3 regions of the Bacillus sp. YH3-2-B2 genome follow, and region 3 is predicted to be linked to each of the others. Evidence: riboswitches for the same ligand, from Rfam matches in the RefSeq annotation. Region 3 holds a riboswitch; each other region holds the start of a gene.
The links. Region 3 has a riboswitch for thiamine pyrophosphate ahead of ACWJJX_RS02270 (ECF transporter S component). Riboswitches for the same ligand answer to the same signal wherever they lie in the genome.
Positions count from the first base shown of each region.

Region 1: it holds a riboswitch for thiamine pyrophosphate, as region 3 does, so the genes downstream of both, ACWJJX_RS03305 (acetylornithine deacetylase) here and ACWJJX_RS02270 (ECF transporter S component) in region 3, are expected to answer to the same signal.
Region 2: it holds a riboswitch for thiamine pyrophosphate, as region 3 does, so the genes downstream of both, thiC (phosphomethylpyrimidine synthase ThiC) here and ACWJJX_RS02270 (ECF transporter S component) in region 3, are expected to answer to the same signal.

Region 1 covers NZ_JBSJQE010000001.1:651,943-660,881, forward strand. Annotated here, with positions in the region: gene ACWJJX_RS03280 (S8 family serine peptidase) at 1-1,813, shown strand, start outside; gene spoIIGA (sigma-E processing peptidase SpoIIGA) at 2,029-2,958, shown strand; gene sigE (RNA polymerase sporulation sigma factor SigE) at 3,016-3,735, shown strand; gene sigG (RNA polymerase sporulation sigma factor SigG) at 3,876-4,658, shown strand; gene ACWJJX_RS03300 (ABC transporter ATP-binding protein) at 4,787-5,584, shown strand; TPP riboswitch at 5,589-5,696, shown strand; gene ACWJJX_RS03305 (acetylornithine deacetylase) at 5,770-7,050, shown strand; gene ACWJJX_RS03310 (YlmC/YmxH family sporulation protein) at 7,111-7,362, shown strand; gene pgeF (peptidoglycan editing factor PgeF) at 7,517-8,353, shown strand; gene ACWJJX_RS03320 (YggS family pyridoxal phosphate-dependent enzyme) at 8,358-8,939, shown strand, end outside.
Region 2 covers NZ_JBSJQE010000001.1:621-9,559, reverse strand. Annotated here, with positions in the region: gene ACWJJX_RS00125 (ABC transporter permease) at 1-467, opposite strand, end outside; gene ACWJJX_RS00120 (ABC transporter substrate-binding protein) at 536-2,257, opposite strand; gene ACWJJX_RS00115 (FbpB family small basic protein) at 2,260-2,439, opposite strand; gene ACWJJX_RS00110 (FAD-binding oxidoreductase) at 2,694-4,049, shown strand; gene thiC (phosphomethylpyrimidine synthase ThiC) at 4,090-5,862, opposite strand; TPP riboswitch at 5,988-6,098, opposite strand; partial or broken gene ACWJJX_RS00100 (Type 1 glutamine amidotransferase-like domain-containing protein) at 6,148-6,725, opposite strand; gene ACWJJX_RS00095 (hypothetical protein) at 6,811-7,095, opposite strand; tRNA gene ACWJJX_RS00090 (tRNA-Leu) at 7,516-7,597, opposite strand; tRNA gene ACWJJX_RS00085 (tRNA-Leu) at 7,845-7,933, opposite strand; tRNA gene ACWJJX_RS00080 (tRNA-Cys) at 7,941-8,011, opposite strand; tRNA gene ACWJJX_RS00075 (tRNA-Gly) at 8,018-8,092, opposite strand; tRNA gene ACWJJX_RS00070 (tRNA-Gln) at 8,147-8,218, opposite strand; tRNA gene ACWJJX_RS00065 (tRNA-His) at 8,228-8,303, opposite strand; tRNA gene ACWJJX_RS00060 (tRNA-Trp) at 8,333-8,406, opposite strand; tRNA gene ACWJJX_RS00055 (tRNA-Tyr) at 8,417-8,501, opposite strand; tRNA gene ACWJJX_RS00050 (tRNA-Thr) at 8,513-8,585, opposite strand; tRNA gene ACWJJX_RS00045 (tRNA-Phe) at 8,589-8,664, opposite strand; tRNA gene ACWJJX_RS00040 (tRNA-Asp) at 8,675-8,751, opposite strand; tRNA gene ACWJJX_RS00035 (tRNA-Met) at 8,760-8,836, opposite strand; tRNA gene ACWJJX_RS00030 (tRNA-Val) at 8,844-8,919, opposite strand; tRNA gene ACWJJX_RS00025 (tRNA-Glu) at 8,930-8,939, opposite strand, start outside.
Region 3 covers NZ_JBSJQE010000001.1:404,293-410,623, forward strand. Annotated here, with positions in the region: gene ACWJJX_RS02250 (S8 family peptidase) at 87-1,046, opposite strand; gene ACWJJX_RS02255 (STAS domain-containing protein) at 1,266-2,099, shown strand; gene ACWJJX_RS02260 (energy-coupling factor transporter transmembrane component T family protein) at 2,145-2,906, opposite strand; gene ACWJJX_RS02265 (ABC transporter ATP-binding protein) at 2,881-4,518, opposite strand; gene ACWJJX_RS02270 (ECF transporter S component) at 4,505-5,104, opposite strand; TPP riboswitch at 5,287-5,400, opposite strand; gene ACWJJX_RS02275 (glycoside hydrolase family 18 protein) at 5,549-6,331, shown strand, end outside.

The DNA of each region.
Region 1 (8,939 bases), 250 kb from region 3:
GCCCGGAAAAAGAGTGAAACGTGAAACAAACCTCCTGCCGCTCAGAGCGCAAATCAGTGTCGCCGAGACGGGGAAATCCGTATATTCCGACCCTGCAAGCGGAAGCTACAGCATGTCACATAAGGCGGGAAGCTATACGCTGAAAGCCGAGGCTTACGGATTTAAGTCCGCTTCGAAACAAGTTTCTATTCAATCAGACAAAACCGCACAGGCAGACTTTACACTGGAGCAAATGCCGTCCGGCACGCTAAAAGGAACCATCACCAATCAGTCCACAGGCGAACCGGTAAAAGGGGCTGCGCTTTATGTGGCCGAGGATGCCGCAATTGAGCCGGCGGTGACAAACGATAAAGGGGAATATTCGCTTAAGGCGTACGAAGGCTCCTACACAATCAAAGTAGCGGCAAAAGGCTTTTACAATAGCGAATTTTCTGTCGACATCAAAGGAGATGCTGAAAAAAACGTCAAGCTTAAGCCGTATGTCGGTTATGAAGGGGAAATCGCCTATGATAACGGGACGGAAGAAGCCGCGCTGTCATATTTTAAAGCCGGCAGCAAATCTGCCGTTAAGATGACCCTCAAAGACGGAAAAGAACACGGTATGCTGACGGGAGGCCTTTTTAAATTTTGGGGCGCCGACTGGCCTGATCCGGGCGGTACCGAATTTCAAGCAGAAGTATATGATGCATCCGGCCCTGCTGGAGCTCCTGGCAGCAAAATTGCCGGCCCGTTCCAAGCTGAAGCGCTTCGAAACGGCGAGTGGACCAATGTGGATCTCAGCTCAAAAGGAATCGCGGTCGGAAAGGATTTTTATCTGGTGTTCCGTCAGACGAAACCCGATCCTTATACACCTGCCCTGTCATCTGATGACGGCAGTCCGTACTCGAACAGAAACTGGCAATACCTCGACGGCCGCTGGTCAAAAGCCGATAAATCAGACGGAAACTTTATGATCAGGGCTTTGGTCGACTACGAAGCTTCTGTGCCTGAGATAACGTCGCCTGAAGACCGGTCATTTACAAACAAGAAGTCAATCACGGTGAAAGGAACGGCTTCACCAAAAACCGCTGTCCGTCTTACCAATAACGGTAAAACCGCCGCAGAAACGAAAGCAGATGCAGACGGCAATTTCCAGGCCGGTGTCACACTCACTAAAGATGCCAATCGGCTGACGGCGGCATCTGTGACAGACAGCGGGTCAACCGATGAGTCACGCCCTGTCACGGTCATACTGGATGAGGATAAGCCTGATGTGACGATTGACAGTCCGGCAAACGGTGATAAAACAAATAAAGAAGCAGTTACTGTAAAAGGAAAAGCTTACGACGACCATTTAAAATGGGTAAAGGTGAACGGAAAAAAAGCTGAAGTAAATAACGGTTCTTATCAAGCGAGAACCCTTCTGGAAAACGGCAGCAATGAGATCAAGGTCACGGCCTCAGATGAAGCGGGTAACAAAACAACGAAAAAGACGGTAATCGATGTCAATTACAATGCTCCCGTCATTTCCGGATTGGTTCCCGGAGCGGATAAGGAATTAAAAGCCGGAGAATCAGTGAAAATCGCTTTTTCAAGCGGAAAGAAATTAGACGCTTCCTTCGTGATCCGTCTGCCTCTGACAAACGCCCGGGCAGGGAGCCAAAACGCAACAGAGCTTCCGCTGAGAGAAATTTCTCCGGGACGATATGAGGGTTACTGGACGGCGGCTTCTTCCATCAAAGCAAGCGGAGCAAAAATTGACGTTATTGCAAGAGATGACTACGGAAATGAAACAAGACAGACGGCTAAAGGAAAACTTTATATCAATGAGTAAAACAGAGCGCTGCCAGATCACGGCAGCGCTTTTTTAGTTGAAGGGGACAATAGAAAATCAACCCTTTCGGCCCTCGACAAATAAAACGGTTATCCCTTAAAAATTGTACTTTACCCTCAACATTAATTGACAGACTTTCCCACAGAGCTTGCTTTATACTTATGAAACAAGAGGGAGAAACAGATATGTAAGACAAAAGAGGAAAGGGGTCAGATGTGAAAATCTATCTGGATGTCATTTGGCTGTTGAACTTTTGTTTTGATTCTCTTTTGCTTTTATTGACCGCCTTTATTTTAAAACGCCAAGTGAAAAAAAGAAGAGTGGCCGCCGGCGGTTTTATCGGGTCAGCCATTGTGCTTCTGATGTTTACGCCTGTTTCTCCCTTTGTGGAGCATCCGGCGGGAAAAATGGCGTTTTCGGTAGTCATCGTGCTTACGGCTTTTGGCTTTAAACGGTTCCGATACTTTTTTCAAAATTTGTTCGCCTTTTATTTCGCGACTTTTCTCGTCGGCGGGGGAATGATCGGCGTACATTCCCTGCTGCAGACAGAATCAATTGTGCAGCAAGGCGTAATGGTCACAAGCCAGACCGGATTCGGCGACCCGATCAGCTGGATGTTTGTAGTTATCGGATTTCCGGCCATATGGTTTTTTTCGAAAAAGAGAATTGAAGACATTGAGACGAAGTCCATTCAGTACGATGAACTTGTCATGGTGCAGGCGGAATTCAGCGGACAGACAATCCGCGCGAAAGGATTGGTGGATTCCGGGAATCAGCTGTATGATCCGCTGACGAAAACGCCGGTCATGATTCTCCGCATTGACAAATTCGCTCCGATTCTCAGCGAAAAGGAAACGGACCTCATCAAATCCGCCAGTCCGCTTGAAGTGATAGAGCAGCTTGATGATTCGTTCCGCCATGCGGATAAGCTGAGGCTGATTCCATACAGGGGCGTCGGCCAGGACAATCAATTTTTACTCTGTTTAAAGCCGGATTACGTCACGATTTTAACAAAAGACGAGATGATCGCATGTGAAAAATGCCTGATCGGCATCAGCACGAAGCCATTATCCGCGGACGGTGAATTTGACGGAATCGTTCACCCGAAGATGCTGACAGGGAAGGCTGTAAAACATGTTTCCTGACGAAAAGTCTGTTATTCATCATACTCAAAACGCGTGGTATTTAGAAGGGGGAGGAAGATGAAAAAACTTAAGCTGCGTCTGACATATTTGTGGTATAAATGGCTGATGAAACTCGGACTGAAAAGCGATGAAGTGTATTACATAGGAGGAAGCGAGGCGCTGCCGCCGCCTTTGTCTAAAGAAGAGGAGCAGGTGCTCTTATTAAAGCTGCCGAGCGGGGATCAGGCGGCGCGGGCCATCCTGATTGAGAGAAACTTACGTCTTGTCGTTTACATTGCCCGCAAATTCGAAAACACCGGCATCAATATCGAGGACTTAATCAGCATCGGCACCATCGGTTTGATCAAAGCGGTAAACACGTTTAATCCGGAAAAGAAAATCAAACTCGCCACCTACGCATCGCGATGTATTGAAAACGAAATTTTAATGTACTTGCGCCGAAACAATAAAATCCGTTCAGAGGTGTCCTTTGATGAACCGCTGAACATTGATTGGGACGGAAACGAACTGCTGCTTTCGGATGTGCTTGGCACAGATGATGATATTATTACAAAAGACATTGAAGCCAATGTGGATAAAAAACTTTTGAAAAAAGCGCTTGAGCAATTAAACGAAAGAGAAAAGCAGATTATGGAACTGCGTTTCGGGCTTGTCGGAGAAGAAGAAAAAACACAAAAAGATGTAGCCGACATGATGGGGATTTCACAATCTTATATCTCCCGGCTCGAAAAGCGGATTATCAAAAGACTGAGAAAAGAGTTTAACAAAATGGTGTAAAATTTTTTCCATCTGACAGCCCTTACTGCTGCAAGGATTGCCGGCGCCGGATGTTTATTTCTGTAAAATGGCGGTGCATATTTTTCCCACCCGAGGAGATACTTAACGTTGTACAGCAGCTCCTAGTGGGAGGGAAAAACGTGTCAAGAAATAAAGTCGAAATTTGCGGGGTGGATACCTCCAAATTACCGGTGCTCAAGAATGAAGAGATGAGAAAGCTGTTTAGGCAATTGCAGGATGAGGGCGATGATTCAGCGAGGGAAAAGCTTGTAAACGGCAACCTGCGCCTTGTCTTAAGCGTCATTCAGAGGTTTAACAACAGAGGAGAGTATGTTGATGACTTATTTCAGGTCGGCTGCATCGGACTAATGAAATCCATTGATAATTTTGACCTAAGCCATAATGTTAAGTTTTCAACATACGCTGTACCGATGATCATCGGAGAAATCCGCAGATATTTGCGGGATAACAATCCGATCCGCGTCTCGAGGTCGCTTCGCGATATCGCATATAAAGCGCTTCAAGTAAGAGAGCGGTTAATCAGTGAGACAAGCAGGGAGCCGACAGCAGAGGAAATCGCCAAAGTTCTTGAAGTGCCCCATGAAGAAATTGTGTTTGCCCTTGACGCCATCCAGGATCCGGTTTCACTGTTTGAGCCGATTTATAATGACGGCGGCGATCCGATCTACGTGATGGACCAGATCAGCGATGAGCGCAACAAGGATACACAATGGATTGAGGAGCTCGCTCTGAAAGAAGGCATGAGAAGACTGAACGAACGGGAAAAAATGATTTTGCGAAAGCGCTTTTTCCAAGGGAAAACCCAAATGGAAGTCGCTGAAGAAATCGGGATATCCCAAGCTCAGGTCTCAAGGCTTGAAAAGGCAGCCATTAAACAAATGAATAAGAATATCCATCAATAACGGAAAAAGCCTTTAAACCTTGTTTAAAGGCTTTTTTCATGCGATGGTTTACGTTTGCAAAAAAGTGATGTATTCTAATGTGTAAAAGTTTTTAGAAAATTTAAATAAAGTAAACGGGGGAAACTGCAATGATTTTACAGCTGGACAGTGTGTCATTAAAAAGAAACGGGAAATGGATTTTGAAAGATATTAACTGGCGCGTCGAGAAAAACGAAAATTGGGTGCTGTACGGATTAAACGGAGCCGGAAAAACGGCTTTGCTGAATATGTTATGCTCTTATTACTTCCCCACTTCAGGAGAGATGCAGGTGCTCGGCCATCAATTCGGCAAAACAGAGCTCGGTGACAGGCTCAGGAGGAAAATCGGCCTTGTTTCGGCAGGTCTTCAGCACAAATTATATGCCGCGGACTCGGCTTTTGAAATCGCCCTCAGCGGCGCGTACGCCTCAATCGGGCTGTACGAAACTCCGAGTGAGCAGGTAAGGGAAAAAGCGATCGGTCTTCTGAAGGATTTGGGCGCCATCAGTTACGCCGACAGACGGTATGAAACATTATCACAAGGGGAAAGACAAAGAGCGCTGATTGCGCGGGCGCTTATGGCTGATCCGGAACTGCTGATTTTGGACGAACCCGTGACGGGTCTTGATTTTATGGCAAGGGAGCAGCTGCTGGACACGATTACGTCGATCGCCGAAAAAGAAAATGCGCCGTCCATCCTTTATGTCACCCATCACGCTGAAGAAATTCTGCCGGTATTTGATCAGGCGCTGCTTTTAAAACAAGGCGAGGTGTTCGCCTCCGGGAAAATCAGGGACATGCTTTCTGACGAGCGGCTTACAGCGTTTTTCGATACGCCTGTCAATGTCTTATGGAACAATGGCCGCCCGTTTTTAACACGTGCAAAAGCGGTATCATCCGTCAAATAACATCAATTCACCCTGGGGGTGCTGCTGACATGCAGCTGAGAGAGACGTTGTCTCAACCCTTAACGGACCTGATCCGGATCATGCCGGCGGAGGGAAGCGGTGAAAAAAGCGGAGGAAGATCCGTTTTTTACCCGTTTCATTTTAATGAAACGGGTTTTTTGATACAGCCAAAGGGGAGATTTCCAATGCATCAGATTGATATGCTGTTACACCAGGCGGATAAACGGCGGGGCGATTTAATACAAATAGCTGAAAGGTTGATCGCCTTTCCGACACCGGCTCCGCCTGCAAGAAATACAACAGAAGCCCAAAAGTGGGTGGCCGGCTTTTTAAAAGAAACGGGCTGCTCGGTCGATATGTGGGATGTGTATCCGGAAGATCCGAATGTAGTCGGTGTTTTAAAAGGGACAGATTCAAGCAGGCATCAAAGCCTGATTTTAAACGGACACATTGATGTGGCAGAAGCCGGGGGCGAAGACTGGAACTCTGACCCGTTTCAGCCGCTCGTAAAAGACGGCATGCTGATCGGAAGGGGCGCCGCTGATATGAAAGGGGGTTTGGCGTGTGTTCTTTTCTCTCTGAAGCTGATCCATGATGCCGGCATTAAGCTTCCGGGCGACCTCATTGTACAGTCTGTAATCGGAGAAGAAGTCGGCGAGGCGGGGACGCTGGAATGCTGCAAACGCGGCTATCACGCGGATTTTGCGGTTGTCGCGGATACGAGCAGCCTGCATATTCAAGGGCAGGGCGGTGTCATCACCGGCTGGATAGAATTGAAAAGCAAACAAACATTTCATGACGGCATGAGGCGCAATATGATTCATGCGGGCGGAGGCACATTCGGAGCGAGCGCCATCGAAAAAATGGCGAAAATCATCACTGCCTTGGGAGAGCTGGAGCGCCACTGGGCGGTAACGAAAAGCTATCCCGGCATTGCGCCCGGCACCAATACGATCAACCCCGCCGTCATTGAAGGCGGAAGACACGCAGCGTTTGTCGCCGATGAATGCCGGTTATGGATCACCGTCCACTTTTATCCGAACGAAACGCACGAACAAGCAGCCGCAGAAATCGAAGACTATATTAATCGTGTCGCTGACAGTGATCTGTGGCTCAAAGAAAACAGGCCGGTGTTCAAATGGGGCGGATCTTCGATGATTGAAGACAGAGGAGAGGTGTTCCCGGCGCTGGAAATCGATCCGCATCATCCGGCAGTTTCTGTCTTGGCTGCATCACACTCAGCCGTCAAAAAACAGGAGCCCGTCATTGATGTTTCCCAAACCGTAACAGACGGAGGGTGGCTTTATCAGGCCGGGATTCCGAGCGTCATATACGGCCCCGGCGATTTAAAAAACGCCCACTCCGTAAACGAGGAAGTGTCCGTTGATGAGCTTATGGACTATACGAAAATCATGCTGAGATTTATTCTCGACTGGTGCAGCCGCAAAAAAGATTGCCCGATGTGACAAGGTTCAGCCCGGCCGTTCATATAATAGGAAAAAGAACGGGCAAAGGGCGTGATACGGATGATCAGCATATCTGAATTTCAAATAAAAGATGTGGTAAACGTGTCGAACGGAAAAAAACTCGGAAGCATCGGGGATATTGATATTAACGTGACAACGGGAAAAATTCAGGCGATTATTTTAGGCGGCAGCGGAAAAGTTCTCGGTTTTTTCGGAAAAGAAGAGGAAATGATCATTCCTTGGCGAAATATAGTTAAAATTGGGGAAGATGTCATCTTAGTGCGTGTAAATGAACCAAAGGGGGGAGCGTAATCCTCCCTTTACTTGTAAAAAGCCGGAAATCAATATGTTTCCGGCACATTTATTTATCTCATTTTTCAATCAGCCGCTAAACGTATGCTTAAAATTGTGTTAAAATGAGTGGGAAATTACGCTTTTTTAATGTTTGTCGAAAGGTTGGATCTCCATGAATACATATCACCCGTTTAGTCTTACCACCCCCTCGGCACTCATGATAGAAGACTGGAACTGTGTGAATCAGCTTAACACAAAGGTCATCGCCGGATTCACAACGAAAAACGGCGGTGTCAGCAATCCTCCGTATGAGTCATTAAATACCGGATTGCACGTCCGGGACGAAGCTCATGATGTTGTGACAAACCGTGAAGTCATAGCGTCCTTATGCGGTACTGATCTGGATTCCTGGGTGTTTGCCGACCAGACACATGAAAACCGCGTCCGGCGCGTGACAGCCGGGGATAAAGGAAAAGGAGCGAGAGACTATTCTTCCGCATTCCGCGGGACGGACGGGCTCTACACGAAAGATGCGAATCTTTTTTTGGCCCTTTGTTTTGCGGACTGTGTGCCCTTGTATTTTTATGACCCGGTGAAATCCATTATCGGCGCTGCCCATGCCGGATGGAAGGGGACGGTCAAACAAATCGGACGCATCATGACGGAACGCTGGGTAAACGAAGAAGGCTCCCGTTTAACAGATATTCAGGCTGTCATCGGTCCGTCCATCAGCGCGGGAAGCTATACAGTCGACGACCGCGTCATCAATGAAGTGCGGGCGCTGCCCTTTACGGCTGAATCCGCCATATGCGAAACGGAAAAAGGCCAGTATCAGCTTGATTTAAAAGAGGTCAACCGTCTTCTTCTGATACATTGCGGCATTCCGGAAGAAAACATTTCAGTCAGCGGATTATGCACCGAACGAGAGCATGAACTATTCTTTTCACACCGCCGCGACAAAGGGAAAACGGGACGCATGATGTCCTTTATCGGAATGAAGGAGGCATAAGATCTTGCGTGTTGCTGATCAATTACGACATATAAACGAAAGAATAAACGAAGCATGTAACAGATCGGGCCGAAGCCCCGAAGATGTTACCGTCATCGCGGTTACAAAATACGTATCAGCTGAAAGGGCTCAAGAGGCCGTTGATGCCGGTATTACAAGTCTGGGAGAAAACCGGGATGCCGAGCTTATCCATAAGCAGGAAGTCATCAAAGGAAGCCCGGAGTGGCACTTTATCGGCAGTCTTCAGTCCAGAAAGGTGAAGGCCGTCGTTGACCGTGTATCTTATATTCATTCCTTAGACAGACTGTCATTGGCAAAAGAGATTGAAAAACGGGCGCAGCATGCGGTTCGCTGTTTTGTGCAGGTGAATACTTCGCTTGAGCCGTCTAAGCACGGTTTGAAAGCAGAGGAGGTCATCCCCTTTATCAGAGAGCTTTCTGAGTTTAGAAACATTTCTGTAGAGGGCCTGATGACGATGGCTCCCCTGACAGACGATACAGAAACGATCAGAGCCTGCTTCCGGCAATTGCGTGATCTGAGGGATCAGGTGCAAAAACTGAATCAGACAAACGCGCCGTGCCGGGAA
Region 2 (8,939 bases), 400 kb from region 3:
TCCACCCCAAACCACTTAATAAACAGAAGGCTGATAAAAAAAGACGGAAACGCCATGGAAGCAAAAACAAGAAACGTCACGATCCCGTCAAACCATGAGTATTTCCTGACAGCGGATATGACACCCGTTATCATCGCGGCTGACCATGTGACAAGCAACGCCAAAAACGCGACAAAAAACGAATTCCAGACATATTTCCGAAGCAATGACAGGACGTTCTCCTGATATTTCAAAGAAAACCCAAAATCTCCGCTGAGCACATTTCCGAGCCACGTCACATAACGCTTCCAAATCGGCTGATCCAGCCCGTAAAGCGCTTTTAACTCCTTCGCTCTTTCCGGAGTCAGATTTACATTGGAATCAATATAGTCGCCCGGCAGCATGGCAAATAAGAAATAAATAATAAAGGACGTACCGAATAAGATCACAAGCATTTGAATGAATCGTTCTGCGGCATACCGTTTCATAAAAAGCCCCTCCTTTCCGCTGAAAGGGCAAAATCCCCAGGATGCATCGGGTATTTTGCCCAACCGATCTATTGAACTGAGACATTTGAGAGACTTGAACTGATTCCAGAATAATTGTCAGGTTCAAGCCCTTTTATTTTTCCGCTGACCGCCCTTGCGCTCTGACGGTAATGAATCAGAATGTAAGGCGGGTTTTCCCCGAGCTCCCGGTACAGCTGGTGATAAATCTCTTTTCTTTCGCTGATATCAAGCGTGCCGGCTCCTTTCTCTATCAGCCGGTCCGCTTTCGGATTGGAATACCCCGTCACATTATTGGGATGGCCGGAAGCCAGCTTTTCCACCGTGTCATTCGGATCAAGGATCTGCGAGGTGGAAACGGCGGCAAGGTCATATTGTTTGTCATTGATTTTCGCTACTTCTGTATTAAAATCCATCACTTCCGGTTTTAATGAGATTCCGATGTCCGCATAATTTTCTTTAGCTATCGGGATGAAATCATCATCCGCTTTAGATGTGTAATAGCTGATTTCAAGCTTTTTGCCGTTTTTTTCACGTACACCGTCTTTGCCCGTTTTCCAGCCTGCTTCATCAAGAAGCTTTTTGGCTTTTTCAGGGTTAAACGCGTACCGATTGACACCCTTGTCATCATAAGCCCACGAAACCGGAGACACCGGAACATTCGCGACCTCTCCGTAGCGTTTAAAGCGGACATCGACGATTTTTTGACGGTCAAGTCCGTAAATAAGCGCCTGGGACACTTTCTTATCTTGAAAAGGCGGACGCTTGTGATTGACGTATACAAGCCCGTAATCATTCACGACAGATACGCTTATATTGGCAAAACCGAGACTTTTTAAATGCTGAACCGTATCATCATCAGGTGAGAAAGAAGCGTAATCAAGGTCACCCGTTTCAAACAGCTGAAGGGAAGTTGACGGATCGATAATTTTATAAATCAGCTTTTCCGTTTTCGGTTTTCCGGCATAATAGTGTTCATTAGCCTGATAGCGTATTTCCTGTCCCGGAAGGTATTCTGTAAATTGATAAGGTCCCGCTCCGAGAGGTTTGGCATAAAGCTCTTTTAAATAATCCAGTTTGCCGAATTGATATTTCTTCCCGTAGTAGGCTTCTGACAGCACCTGCCCGCCCAAAAGAAGCAGCGACTTCGCACTGACTTTCTCAGTCGTGATTTGAATGGTTCTGTCATCAAGGACGCGAATGCCCTTTATTGTCTTTGCCTTTCCTTCTTTGTAAGCCTTACCGCCTTTAATATAAGCCGTGGTGATATCTTCATAGCCTGCGTATGCAGGATCATGCAGCAGTGTTAAAGTGAATGCGGCATCCTTTGCGGTCAGCGGTGAACCGTCGCTGAAAACGAGATTTTTTCTTAAACGGAACGTGTATGTAAGCTGATCTTTGGAAATTTTCCAGCTTTCCGCAAGAGCCGGAGCAGGCTTCCCCGTTTTATCCAGTTTGACTAACGGTTCAAAAATAGGATCTGTCGCATTTCCATCCCAGCCGTTTTCGTAGAAGTACGGCAGAAACACGCCGCCCGGCGCGGAAATCCCAGCAACAAAAGTGTCAGTTCTGGCTTTCGATTTAGCGGGAATCGCCGCCGGATGAGAAGCTTTAAATTCCTTTGTCTTGACATGGGCGATACGTGTTTCTTCCTTTTTATCAGCCGCAGATGACGGTTCTTCCCCGGCACTCCCTAACGCGCACCCTGATAACACGATGGATACCGACAGCGCGAGTACCGTTGTTTTTATCCTCCATTTTCTCTCCTTCATCTTTATCGAACCCCCGCATGCTTTTCATCTATCTTTATATAAATCTGCTCCATCTGTTCCTCATTTCTCATAATCTCCCGTTTGTTTTTCTCTACAAGCAGTTCGAAATTCAATGTGTGTTTTCTGTACTTTTTCCGTTTTTTGCTCTTTTTGCGCACATGTGATACCTTTTTTAACGCCACTTTTCATCCCTCCGCTTTTCATTTAATGACTTTCACGCAAAAAAGGCCCTTATCTGTTTAATAGATAAGAGCCTTCGGTGATCCGATCAGCCATCGTTTGGAAATATGTAATGATTATGTTAATTCATACAATCCCTACCTGTCAACTATAATTTAAAATATCGTGTCCTTCCGGGGGTTTTCCTCATACACTCTCTCATTTTTCCGCATATGCTAGAAAACATAGCAGATTACAAGTGAAAGTGAGTGAGAATGTGGAAAAGACAACATTGACCGGTCGCATCGTCAAAAAAGATGACCCGGACTATAATGCTGCAAGAACCAATATCAATTTAAGCCTGCAAAGATATCCAGACATCATTGTGTTTTGTCAAAACAAACATGACGCCCTCAATGCGGTGAGATGGGCGCGTGAGAACAATGTGCCTTTCCGTATCAGAGGCGGAAGACACAGCTACGAAAATTTTTCTCTGCTAAATGACGGACTAGTCATTGATCTCAGTGAAATGAAGAAAATAAGAGTAAATGAGGATAAGCGGCTGGTCTCGATTGAAGCGGGAGCCGAATTGGGGGAAGTCTACCGGACACTCTGGCGGTACGGCTTGACCCTTCCTGCGGGAACCATTGCGAATGTGGGAATCACGGGGCTGACGCTCGGGGGAGGAATCGGATATTTAACAAGGACTGCCGGACTGACTTGCGATCGTCTCCTCCAGCTCGAAATGATCATAGCGGACGAAAAAGCGGGTGCTGACTTGATCACGGTCAACCGCTCAAAGCACTCTGATCTATTTTGGGCATCTCAGGGCGGAGGGGGAGGCAACTTCGGCATTGTCACATCCATGATGTTTAAAGCCGTGCCGATCTCGTGCGTGTCTGTTTTTTCTGTCACTTGGGGCTGGGATGATTTCGAGGAAGTATTTAACACGTGGCAGCGCTGGGCTCCATTTACAGACAACCGGCTTACCTCATCAATTCAGTTTTGGCCTAAGGAAGTCAACCGCATAGAAGCGCTCGGTCAATTTACCGGGACAAAAGAGGAGCTGAAAGAACTGCTGGCTCCGTTAATGAAAGCGGGAAAACCGACAAGCGGCATGGTCAAGACAGTGCCATTTATTAAAGCGGCAGCCTTTTTTAACAGCCCGGGAGGCAATCAGCCGCAAAAGATGAAGCGGTCAGGATCCTTTATTGAAAAACCATTATCAACACGCGCAATATCCACTTTAAAGCGCTATTTAGAGCACGCTCCGAACGAAAACGCCAGTGTCTGGCAGCAATCTCTCGGCGGGGCGGCCGGACGGATCGCTCCGGACCAAACGGCATTCTACTATCGCAACGCAATCATTGCCCAAGAATATATTACAACTTGGACATCTGCTGAAGAAGAAAGACAAAATGTCCGCTGGATCGAAGGACTGAGAACGTCCCTATCAAGAGAAACGATGGGAGATTATGTGAATTGGCCTGATAGAGAAATCAGAAACTGGCTGCAAACGTATTACGGAGAAAATGTTCACCGCCTCCGTCAAGTCAAAACGAAATATGATCCGGAAAATATATTCCGCTTCGAGCAGAGCATTCCGCCGCTTCGCCGTTCACCGTTTTTCTAAAAAAGATGAAGATGGACACACTCCATCTTCATCTTTTCTTTTATTGATATAAGCGGCTTCCCTTCTCTGCAAACTCTTTTGCTTTTTCTTTCAGCCCTTCATTGAAGGCCTCGTCTTCAGTAAGTCCGTTTTCCTTCGCATAATCACGAATATCCTGAGAAATTCTCATGCTGCAGAACTTCGGGCCGCACATCGAACAGAAGTGAGCCGTTTTTGCGCCTTCAGCCGGCAGTGTTTCATCATGATATTCCATTGCTCTTTCAGGATCAAGCGACAAATGAAATTGATCACGCCACCGGAATTCAAACCGCGCCTTAGACAGAGCATCGTCACGGATCTGTGCACCCGGATGCCCTTTAGCAAGGTCTGCGGCATGTGCCGCGATTTTGTACGTAATGACGCCTTCTCTTACATCATCACGATTCGGCAGGCCCAAATGCTCCTTCGGTGTGACATAGCAAAGCATCGCCGTCCCGTACCAGCCGATCATCGCCGCGCCGATCGCTGAAGTAATGTGGTCATAGCCCGGAGCGATATCCGTCGTTAATGGGCCGAGCGTGTAAAAAGGCGCCTCTTTACAAATTTCCAGCTGTTTGTCCATGTTTTCCTTAATTTTATGCATCGGCACATGACCCGGCCCTTCGATCATCACTTGCACATCGTGCTTCCACGCAATCTCCGTCAATTCTCCGAGAGTCTCCAACTCCGCAAACTGCGCTTCATCATTGGCATCCGCAATCGAACCGGGACGAAGCCCGTCACCAAGTGAAAAAGCGATATCATAGGTCTTCATGATTTCACAAATTTCTTCAAAATGCGTGTACAGAAAGCTTTCCTGATGATGAGCCAGGCACCATTGCGCCATAATTGCCCCGCCGCGGGATACGATTCCCGTCGTGCGTTTAGCCGTTAACGGGACGTAACGAAGCAATACGCCGGCATGGATGGTGAAATAATCCACGCCCTGCTCCGCCTGCTCAATCAATGTGTCACGATAAATGTCCCACGTTAAATCCTCGGCAATGCCATTAACTTTTTCAAGCGCCTGATAAATCGGCACCGTCCCCACAGGCACGGGGCAGTTGCGGATAATCCATTCACGCGTCGTATGAATGTCTTTTCCCGTGGATAAATCCATCATCGTATCGGCGCCCCAGCGAATCGCCCACGTCATTTTTTCGACTTCTTCTTCGATAGAAGATGTAACAGCCGAGTTGCCGATATTGGCATTAATTTTCACATGAAAATTCCGGCCGATAATCATCGGCTCGCTTTCCGGGTGGTTGACGTTAGAAGGAATAATCGCCCGGCCGCTGGCTACCTCGTCTCTGACAAATTCGGGAGACACATGCTCGCGAATTGCGATAAACTCCATTTCCGGCGTAATGATGCCTTTTCTCGCATAATGCAATTGTGTTACATTTTTCCCCGGCTTGGCCCGAAGCGGTTTCCGCTGCAGGCCGGGGTATTCGGCGGCACGGCCCTCTTTTTTATAGCCGTTGTCTTCAGGTCTCACGGTCCGGCCGTTATATTCTTCTACATCTCCGCGCCCGGTAATCCACTTTGTGCGGAGCGCCCCCAGACCTTCATGAATATCAATCTGTACATCCGGGTCTGTATACGGTCCGCTCGTATCATAAACACGGACCGGCGCATTCTCCTCTTCCCCGAATGCCCCCGTAGTCGCACTCAGGCTGATTTCCCGCATCGGCACTCGTATGTCGGGCGAAGAACCTTCTGCATAAACCTTTTTACTGCCGGAAAAACTCGACATAATGGAAATGTTCGCTTGCTGTACTGATTGATTTTGCATACAAATCTCTCCTTTATCATTTGAATAACAGAACCAAGCTCAGCACCAGCACAAAAAAACCGGGTTCAAAGAAGAACCCGGTTTTGCAGTCAGAAAGAAACTATTATTGTTTTCATTCATCAACAATAATAAAACCTTTACTTCCCCACGCTGGTACGAACCAGATCAGGTCCAAAGGGTTAAGAAGCCGCCGCTTCTCTCTCAGCCCGCTCAGACGGGCACCCCCAGTAACTATTGATTTCGCTCTCATCGTAACATAAGTTGTGTACAAAAAAAAGCATATTATCAAAATTCAGATAACGGGACGGTCATAAGCTCTGTTTCCCGAACGCCTTCTTCGGTATTAAAAACCCGATAACCCTTTGCGGTTTCCCGGGAAGAGACAGCCCGGAACAGCTGACCGTCTTTATAATGAAGCGCAGCGCCGTCATCAGCGGCATAGCCCGCCCTGAGTTTCTTTTCGGAAATCAGGCGGTGATACACCGGCCGGCGCTGAGACCCGCCAAGATGATGCTGTTTTCCCAAGCTTCACGAAGAATAAGGTCAAGCCCCCACTCTTTCCATAAGACAAGCATATTGCGCGTATTTCCGCCGCCGACATATATAATATCTTTCTTCATGAGAAAGGATCTGAGATCAGAACCCGGCGGTTTAAACAGCGACAAGTGATCCGGCTCACACCGCAGCTTTTGAAAGGCCTGATAAAACCTGCTGATATAATTCTCCGAATCTCCGCTTGCCGTCGGCAAAAAACAAACTTTCGGCTTTGACCGCGCCGACTGCTCTAAAATATACTGATCCAGCACAAGATGATCCGGCTCCATTGAAAACCCCCCGCCGCCCATTGTAATAATCTGCTTCAATGTCATCACCTCTTTTTTCTCAAGTATAACAGCTCATTAAAAAGGCGTTATCCCAATTTCGGATAACGCCTTCAAAAAGTATTTATTATCTGAAATACGCACCGTATAACATAACGGAGATCCCCGCGGCGATAATCGCCGGAACAAGCTTCGAACGGGCATACTTCACAACATTGATCCCCAACACCGTATTATCACTGAGGGGAGAAGCAAACCAAATGTTCCGCTCGCAAACACGGCCCCGATCGCTAATAATAAGCTGGTATGTAACTGAACCGCCAGCGTCCCAAGTCCCCCAGGATGACCCGATAAAATAGGATATAACAGCCCCCAGTATAAAAAGAGACGGCGCAATAAACATATGAGGGATCCATGATGTTAAATGAGAAGTAACATATTTCGAGAATCCCAGATTTTCAGCTACTGCTGTTACGGCTCAAATCAGCGATAACATAATAATAACGTTGACCAATTCGTTTCCGTCCTTAATAAAATGGGTAACAAGCTCGCCTGCTGGAAAGCGCTGAAACATAAAAAGAGCAAATGCTGCAATAACCGCTGCCAATAATGCGCGCTTTTGAATGGCCGCCCCACCAGCTGAGAAACAGTGTTAATAGCAAAAACAGCCCGATCGGAAAGATTTAACTCCACGGCCGAATCGGTGTTTCCTTAATATAAGCACGGTGCGCCGAATCCAGCTCCTCCTGCTGCAGGTAACATGTTTTCACAAGCCTTGGAGGATATTTTCATACAACAAAAAAGGCTTCTACAATATGTAGAAGCCTTTGTATACCGGTGGCCGGGGTCGAACCGGCACTCCAGAAGGAACACGATTTTGAGTCGTGCGCGTCTGCCAATTCCGCCACACCGGCATATAATGCGTCGTGTTCAACCGACGTATATAAATATAACATGCATTTTATAAAGCGTCAATGGTTTTAGTAAAGTTTTTTCAAATGGTAATGCAGTATATACGATACAAGCAAGAAACTTATATTGATAGTCTTCACGCTTTTATTATATAAAAAAAAGCGACCTGCAATATGCAAATCACTCTCATATATGTTTTATAATAATAAAATTGATGACCAATTTAACATAATTCGCTCAAAGTTAAATTGGTGCCGAGGGCCGGACTTGAACCGGCACGGTAGTCACCTACCGCAGGATTTTAAGTCCTGTGTGTCTGCCAATTCCACCACCCCGGCAATAGAAAGGCGACACCCGGATTCGAACCGGGGATAAAGGTTTTGCAGACCTCTGCCTTACCACTTGGCTATGCCGCCGTAATTTGGAGCGGAAGACGGGATTCGAACCCGCGACCCCCACCTTGGCAAGGTGATGTTCTACCACTGAACTACTTCCGCAACATGTAAAAAGAACTTATTACATCTTATGCTGTTGTTTTTAAAAAAATGCAACTGGGCTAGCTGGATTCGAACCAACGCATGACGGAGTCAAAGTCCGTTGCCTTACCGCTTGGCTATAGCCCAATGATAATATGGGGCGATTGATGGGAATCGAACCCACGAGTGCCAGAGCCACAATCTGGTGCGTTAACCACTTCGCCACAACCGCCATAATCTGAAGATGAATAAATAATATAGTGGCAGGGGCAGTAGGAATCGAACCCACACCGGAGGTTTTGGAGACCTCTGTTCTACCGTTAAACTATGCCCCTATTTATAAAATGGTGGAGGGGGGCAGATTCGAACTGCCGAACCCTGAGGGAGCGGATTTACAGTCCGCCGCGTTTAGCCACTTCGCTACCCCTCCATCATTTAGAGTGCCGGCCAGAGGACTTGAACCCCCAACCTACTGATTACAAGTCAGTTGCTCTACCAATTGAGCTAGACCGGCAAATGGTGGCTCGGGACGGAATCGAACCGCCGACACACGGATTTTCAGTCCGTTGCTCTACCAACTGAGCTACCGAGCCTTTTTATAAATGGCGGTCCGGACGGGACTCGAACCCGCGACCTCCTGCGTGACAGGCAGGCATTCTAACCAACTGAACTACCGGACCATTTTTTTTGGTTGCGGGGGCAGGATTTGAACCTGCGACCTTCGGGTTATGAGCCCGACGAGCTACCGAACTGCTCCACCCCGCGATGATAATGGTGGAGGATGACGGGCTCGAACCGCCGACCCTCTGCTTGTAAGGCAGATGCTCTCCCAGCTGAGCTAATCCTCCATCATATAAGTGACCCGTAC
Region 3 (6,331 bases):
CTTATTCAGATCACTGTCAATAGAAAATCTCACAATTTAAAAATTGGTGATGTGACAAACTGATCAATCATTATACGAGAAAAATATCAGAAAGACAGCAGCTGCGCCTGTTCGGCTCTTTCCATCAGCACTTCAGGCGCGTCTAAATACAGAAATCCGTTCCCGGCCAATGTTTTGGCGATGTCCAAAGGAAGGGTCCGCCGCACGAGCTGGGCGTAGACTTCAGCCTCAGAAAGCGTCCGCTGAAACGCGTCCTGTTCAAGCCCTTTTATTAAGGCAAGCGCTCCGCTCACATGCGGGGCGGCCATTGAAGTGCCCGTCAGCTTCCCGTATTTATGGTTGGGAAGGGTGGAGAGAATATTTTCTCCCGGAGCCACCAGGTCAATCTCTTTATTGGCGTTTGAAAATTCAGACGATTTACGGGCGATTGAGACTGATCCGACTGCGATTACTTCGTTGTAAGCGGCCGGATATGACAGTTCCTCTGTACGCTCGTCTCCGTCGCCTTCGTTTCCTGCCGCGCAAACGACCAGAACACCGCTGTTTACCGCATTTGTGACGGCTTCTTTCAATTCAGGCACATCGTTCGGCCCGCCGAGTGACATGGAAATAATGTCCGCCTTTTGTTCAACGGCGTAGTTGATGCCGTTAATGATCCATTCGTATTTGCCGCTGCCGTTTTGACCGCCGAGAACTTTAACGATTAAAAGGCTTGCTTCCGGCGCGACACCCGAAATTCCGCCGTTTGAATCATTGGCGGCAATCGTTCCGGAAACGTGTGTCCCGTGTCCGTTGTAATCGGAAATCACGTCTTCTTTGCCTGCGTCATCATCGGTGAAGTTTTTCCCGCCGACAATCCGGTCTTTCAAATCAGGATGATTGATGTCGCAGCCTGTGTCAAGCACCGCGATTTTAATATCCTTGCCTTTAAACCCTTTTGCCCACAACTCTGGCGCCTTAATCACTTTAATCCCCTCAGGAAGCTCGTTCACATCCATGATCTGTTCATCCGTGACATAAGGAATCAAATGCATTTCACCATTCATAAAAAAGCCCTCCTTTTTTATGCTTGCGAGTGGATACAAGGGTGTTGCTACTATTTTATGGCAGAGCATGCCGGCCGGAAAGAGTCATTTGAAGCATTTTCATAAAAAAGGCGTAATCTATCGTACTAAAAAATTTCAAATAAATGGATAGTTTAACAGCTTTCATTTTCATTCATGACCCGCTGACGCTATAATTGGAAATGGGAAAGGAGAAGAGATATGAAGATAAGTGAAGCATTATACAGCTATTTTTCAGAACAAGTGGATCAAATTGCGAAAGAGTGGATCGAAACGATGGAAGATTCGGATCCTAATTCGATTTATTCTTTGACAAATCCCGTCATCACAGAAGAACTGACGGAGCAGGATAAAGAATTTTACCGGCATATTAATAAAATGTATATCATGCCGGAAAAAGAATTTTTAGAAGAGTTCGAGCGGTGGGTGATTGAGCTTGCGAAAGACCAGAAGCATCTGGATACTCCCGTCCAGTATGTGGTCCGTGAATTCATGAGAAACCGGAGACTATACATCAGTTATTATGATGCGTTTGCCGATAAACATGAATCTTCGTTTGCTCAGGGAGAAAGGAAGAAATGGGAGAATTTAATTGCACAAGTATTTGATTTTACGATTTACACGTTTGTCGATCATGCTGAGCATAACTCAAAAATGCAGCTGAATGCGCAAAGAGAAATGATTTTGGAGTTAAGCTCGCCGGTTATCACGCTGAGCAAACGGACGGCGCTGCTGCCGCTTGTCGGCGATATTGACACGGAGCGCGCCAAATTCATTCTTGAAAATACGCTGAGCACATGTGCAAAACGGCTGATTGAACATCTGTTAATTGACCTGTCGGGTGTAGTGGTTGTCGATACGATGGTGGCGCATCAGATTTTTAAATTAATTGAGGCGCTGAAATTGATCGGCGTCACGTCCACTTTATCCGGAATCAGGCCGGAAATCGCTCAAACCGCCGTACAGCTCGGCATTAATTTCTCAGATATTACGGTCAAGTCCAATCTCGCTCAGGCTCTCAATTATCATCAATAACATACATAACAAAACAGGCTGCCGAATCACTCCGGCGGCCTGTTTTTATACAAACAACAATGAAATGAGCCAGCTTGCGCCGAATAACAGAAGCACGAGCAGGAAAAAGCACCAGTCGGCGCGGCGCACAGTAACAGTTCTGTAAAACGTGCGGTTTCGGCTCCCCGTAAAGCCTTTAGATTCCATCGCGATCGCCGTGCGTTCCGCCTTTCTGATTGCGCCTGCCAATAGCGGAATGGTGAAGCGCCTGAAGGCGGAGAGCTTTCCTTTCAGCCCGGAATCAGACGCCGCACCCCTGATTCTGTGCGCCTGCCGGATGATCAGGATTTCATCTTTCAGAAGAGGGAGAAACCGGAATCCCGCGATAACGCCGTATGCAAGCTTGGGCGGCAGCTTACACTGCTGAATCAGACTGAGCATGAACAGAATCGGATCGGTTGTAAAAAGAAACATCATCGACAAAGCGGAAAAACATAAAATACGAAACGCGATAGAAATCCCGAGCGCCGCATTATCACTGTTGACGGCAATCGGCCCGAGCTTAAACAGCAGATTGCTTCCGGTTGTCGGGACGTTTCCGAATACGGCGGCTGTCCATAAAGAACCGAAGGCCAGAATGACAAACGGAATCGTGAACAGCAGCCATTTTTTCAGCGGCACACGCCCCGCCGAGAGGACGCCTCCCGCAATGATGATATAAAACAAAGCAGGGGTGTACGGATTATAAATAAACGACAGCATAATGACGCATAACAATACAGCCGCCGCCTTTATTGACGGGTTAACAGCCTCCAGCCGCAAGTTCATTTCTCCGCCTCCTGTCGTGTTTCATCCATTCATACCGCAGCGGCAAAGCCAAATGTGCCTGCTCGGCGATCCCGATGTTATCAGAAAACAAAGCGTCGGGAGTTCCCCGGAATACCAGTTTCGTGCCGCAGAGCACAAGGATCGTGTCGGCATAATCCGAGACGAGTTCCATATCGTGTGTCACCATCAAAACAGCCGTTCCTTCCTTTTGAATCTCACGGAGCATTTGCATACACTCCTGCGCCGTTTTGGCATCCTGTCCGAAAGTCGGTTCATCAAGCATCAAAACGTTCACATTGTGCATAAGCATCGTCGCGACGCTGAGCCGGCGTTTTTGTCCTTGGCTTAAAGAAAACGGATGCTGTGAGGCATGGCGTCTCAAGCCGAATCGGGTTAACAGCTGAAGAGCTTTCTCCTTTGCGGCTCTGTTGCTTTCAAAACCGAACATCAGCTCTTGAATGACGGAATCTGTGACAAACTGGTGTTCAGGATTTTGGAAAACATATCCGATCTGTCGCCGCAGCTCTTTTTCAGAATAGGAATCAATCGGTCTGCCGTCTATTTTGATGTCTCCGCCCAGCGGACGGATGAGCTTGGCCGCGGCAGAAAGGAGCGTGGATTTTCCTGTTCCGTTAGGGCCGGCAATCGCGGTGATTGATCCTTTTTTTACGGAAAAGCTCACATCCTGAAAAATGACGTCTGCTCCTCTTGAGAATGACAGCTCGTGAACGCTCAGCGCGTCTTCTGCCGAAAGCGCGGCGGGCCGGGGTTCGGGCAGAGATGGTACAGGTTCGTGAAACAGATTTTCTTTACACAATGTAAAAGGAATGCTGACGTGCTCCTGCAATGAGATCACACGCGGAATCGGAATGCCGAGCTGCATCAGCTCTTCAATCTTGGTTTCAAAGATAACGTCCGTCTCTCCGTCCATCACCTTCTGACCCGTTTCGTCAAGGACAATTGTCCTATCCATCCACGGCGCCCAGTGATCAAGCTGATGTTCGATAACGAGAAGGCCGAAGCCTTTTTTTGCTTGAAGATCTTTGATCAGCCGCACTAATTCACGTGCGGAATATGGATCAAGCTGTGCCGTCGGTTCGTCCAAAATAATGAGTTCCGGTTCCATCGCAATGATACAGGCAAGCGCCACTTTTTGTTTTGAACCGCCTGACAGAGAAGCGATCGCTCGCGTTTTCAGATGAGTGATCTCTAATTTTTCTAAAACGTCATCGATAATCGCGTCCATATCTTCTTTTGTATATTGCAAATTTTCCAGACCGAAGGCGATTTCATCTTCAACCGACAGCATGCAAAACTGCTGGTCCGGATCTTGAAACACGACGCCGATGGATCTGGCGGCGGGTTCTGTCAGATGTGAAAGAGGTGTTCCGTATAAAGAAACGGTTCCCGATTGAACCCCATCGCATGCTTCCGGGTACAGACCGTTTAAACAGAGAGCGAGCGAGCTTTTGCCGCATCCGCTCGGCCCGAGCAATAAAGCCCGCTCTCCTTTGCGGAGCTGAAAGGACACGTTTTGAAAAATCGGCTTTTCATCCTGATCATAAGAAAAGGTAAGACAGCTGGCCGATAGAAGGGGTTCAGATGCCTGCATCTTGGTTCACCTGTTTCTTTTTCTTCTTGAATTGTTTTCCGAGCGCCATGCCGTTCAGCACTCCTGTGTAAGCCAGCGCATCACTGATTGCTTTGCCGAGAAGGCCGGCAAGAAGCGCACCTGAGACCAGACGGATGAGAAGCATGACGGCTAATAAACCCGGATTCAAAACAGAGTATCCGGAAACGAACAAGTCATAAATGAAGCTTGTCACAGAAGACCCCATACCGGATAAAAGAAGCACGGGCAGGGTATACACCCGCCAGCGTGTCGCTAAAAAGACCGCTTCCGCACCGATTCCCTGTGCGATCCCGATCAGAATCACCATCGGTCCTGACGGATTTCCGAGTAAGCACTCCACAAACGCGGCGATGATTTCAGAAACGAGAGCCGCTCCCGGTTTTTGAATAATGTACGCGGCAATCACCGAGACGATAAACCAGATACCGTAAATCGGTTCATAACTCATCCGGCCGAAAAATCCTGCCGCTATATTGCTTGCATGAGTTGATACTAAATAAATGACAGCAAATACAACACTGATGACGGACATGACGACAATTTCTCTCATTTTCCAATTTTTCATTGTGATCTCCTGCTTTCTTATCGGATAGTTGTTTGTATGAAAGAGTTGATTTTACGAAAGACGATTGATCGTAAGTTTCATATTGCGGTGTCCTCCCCCGTTTTTTAATGGAAAATAAAAAACTGCATATCCGAGGGAATATGCAGCAGCAGAACGAAAACGCATGGGGAAAAACCCTGCGCTCCGGTCAATCTGCACTTCCCCACGCTGGTATTATCCAGATCGGGTTATAAGGGATCAAAACACGCTTGCCGCATGTTTTATCTCAGCCGATAACAGCACCCCTAGTGCGTTTCCTATACAGTTTTTTATGATGACATCATCATAGTTGATCATGTCTGATTTGTAAACAGCCTTTCTCCGAACAGAGTTTGGAATCGGACCGGAGGATCATTCATAAAGATAAGAAGACCCCTTTTGATCAAAAGGAAACGGAGGACATCTATGTTTGTTCATACAGTCCAGTCTGGCGACTCGTTATTTTCCATCAGCAGAAAGTACGGATATCCTGTTGACAGCATCAGAAGTGTCAACGGGCTTGAGGAAACGAATATCGTGCCGGGGCAGGCGCTTTTAATCCCCATTAATGAATATACGGTTCAGCCGAATGATACGTATGCCGTTATCGCAGGTAAGGCTTATGTGCCGCAGATGCAGCTGATGCAGGCAAACCCGGATATTCCGCCGAACCGGCTGCGGACGGGTATGAAAGTGAAGATCCCTGATATCTCTAACTATCTTGCGGGAACCCTGCAATTTTATGTCATTCGGACGCCTGAAGCGGATAGAGAGCTCATTAATGATTTTGCGCCGTATTCTTCGGCGATTTCTTTGTTTGAATATCATTTCGGCCCGAACGGAGATATCATGAACGATTTAAACGACAGAACCGCAATAGAAACCACATGGCAGAACAGAGTGCGCCCGCTTGCCGTCATTACGAATCTGACAGAAGGGGGATTCAGTCCGGAATTAGCCCATCAAGTGCTGCAAAATCCGGCGGCAAGAACGAATCTCGTCAACAATATCGTCTCCTTAACCGTAAGAAAGGGATACGGCGGTGTAAATATCGATTTTGAACGGGTCAGAGAAGCTGACAGGGATCTCTTCACAGGATTTCTCCGGCAGTTAAAAACCCGGCTTTCAGAGCATCAGCTCGCGTTAACGATATCGGTTCCGGCGAAAACAAGTGATGCAGTGCCGTGGCTGAGGGGATATGATTACGGC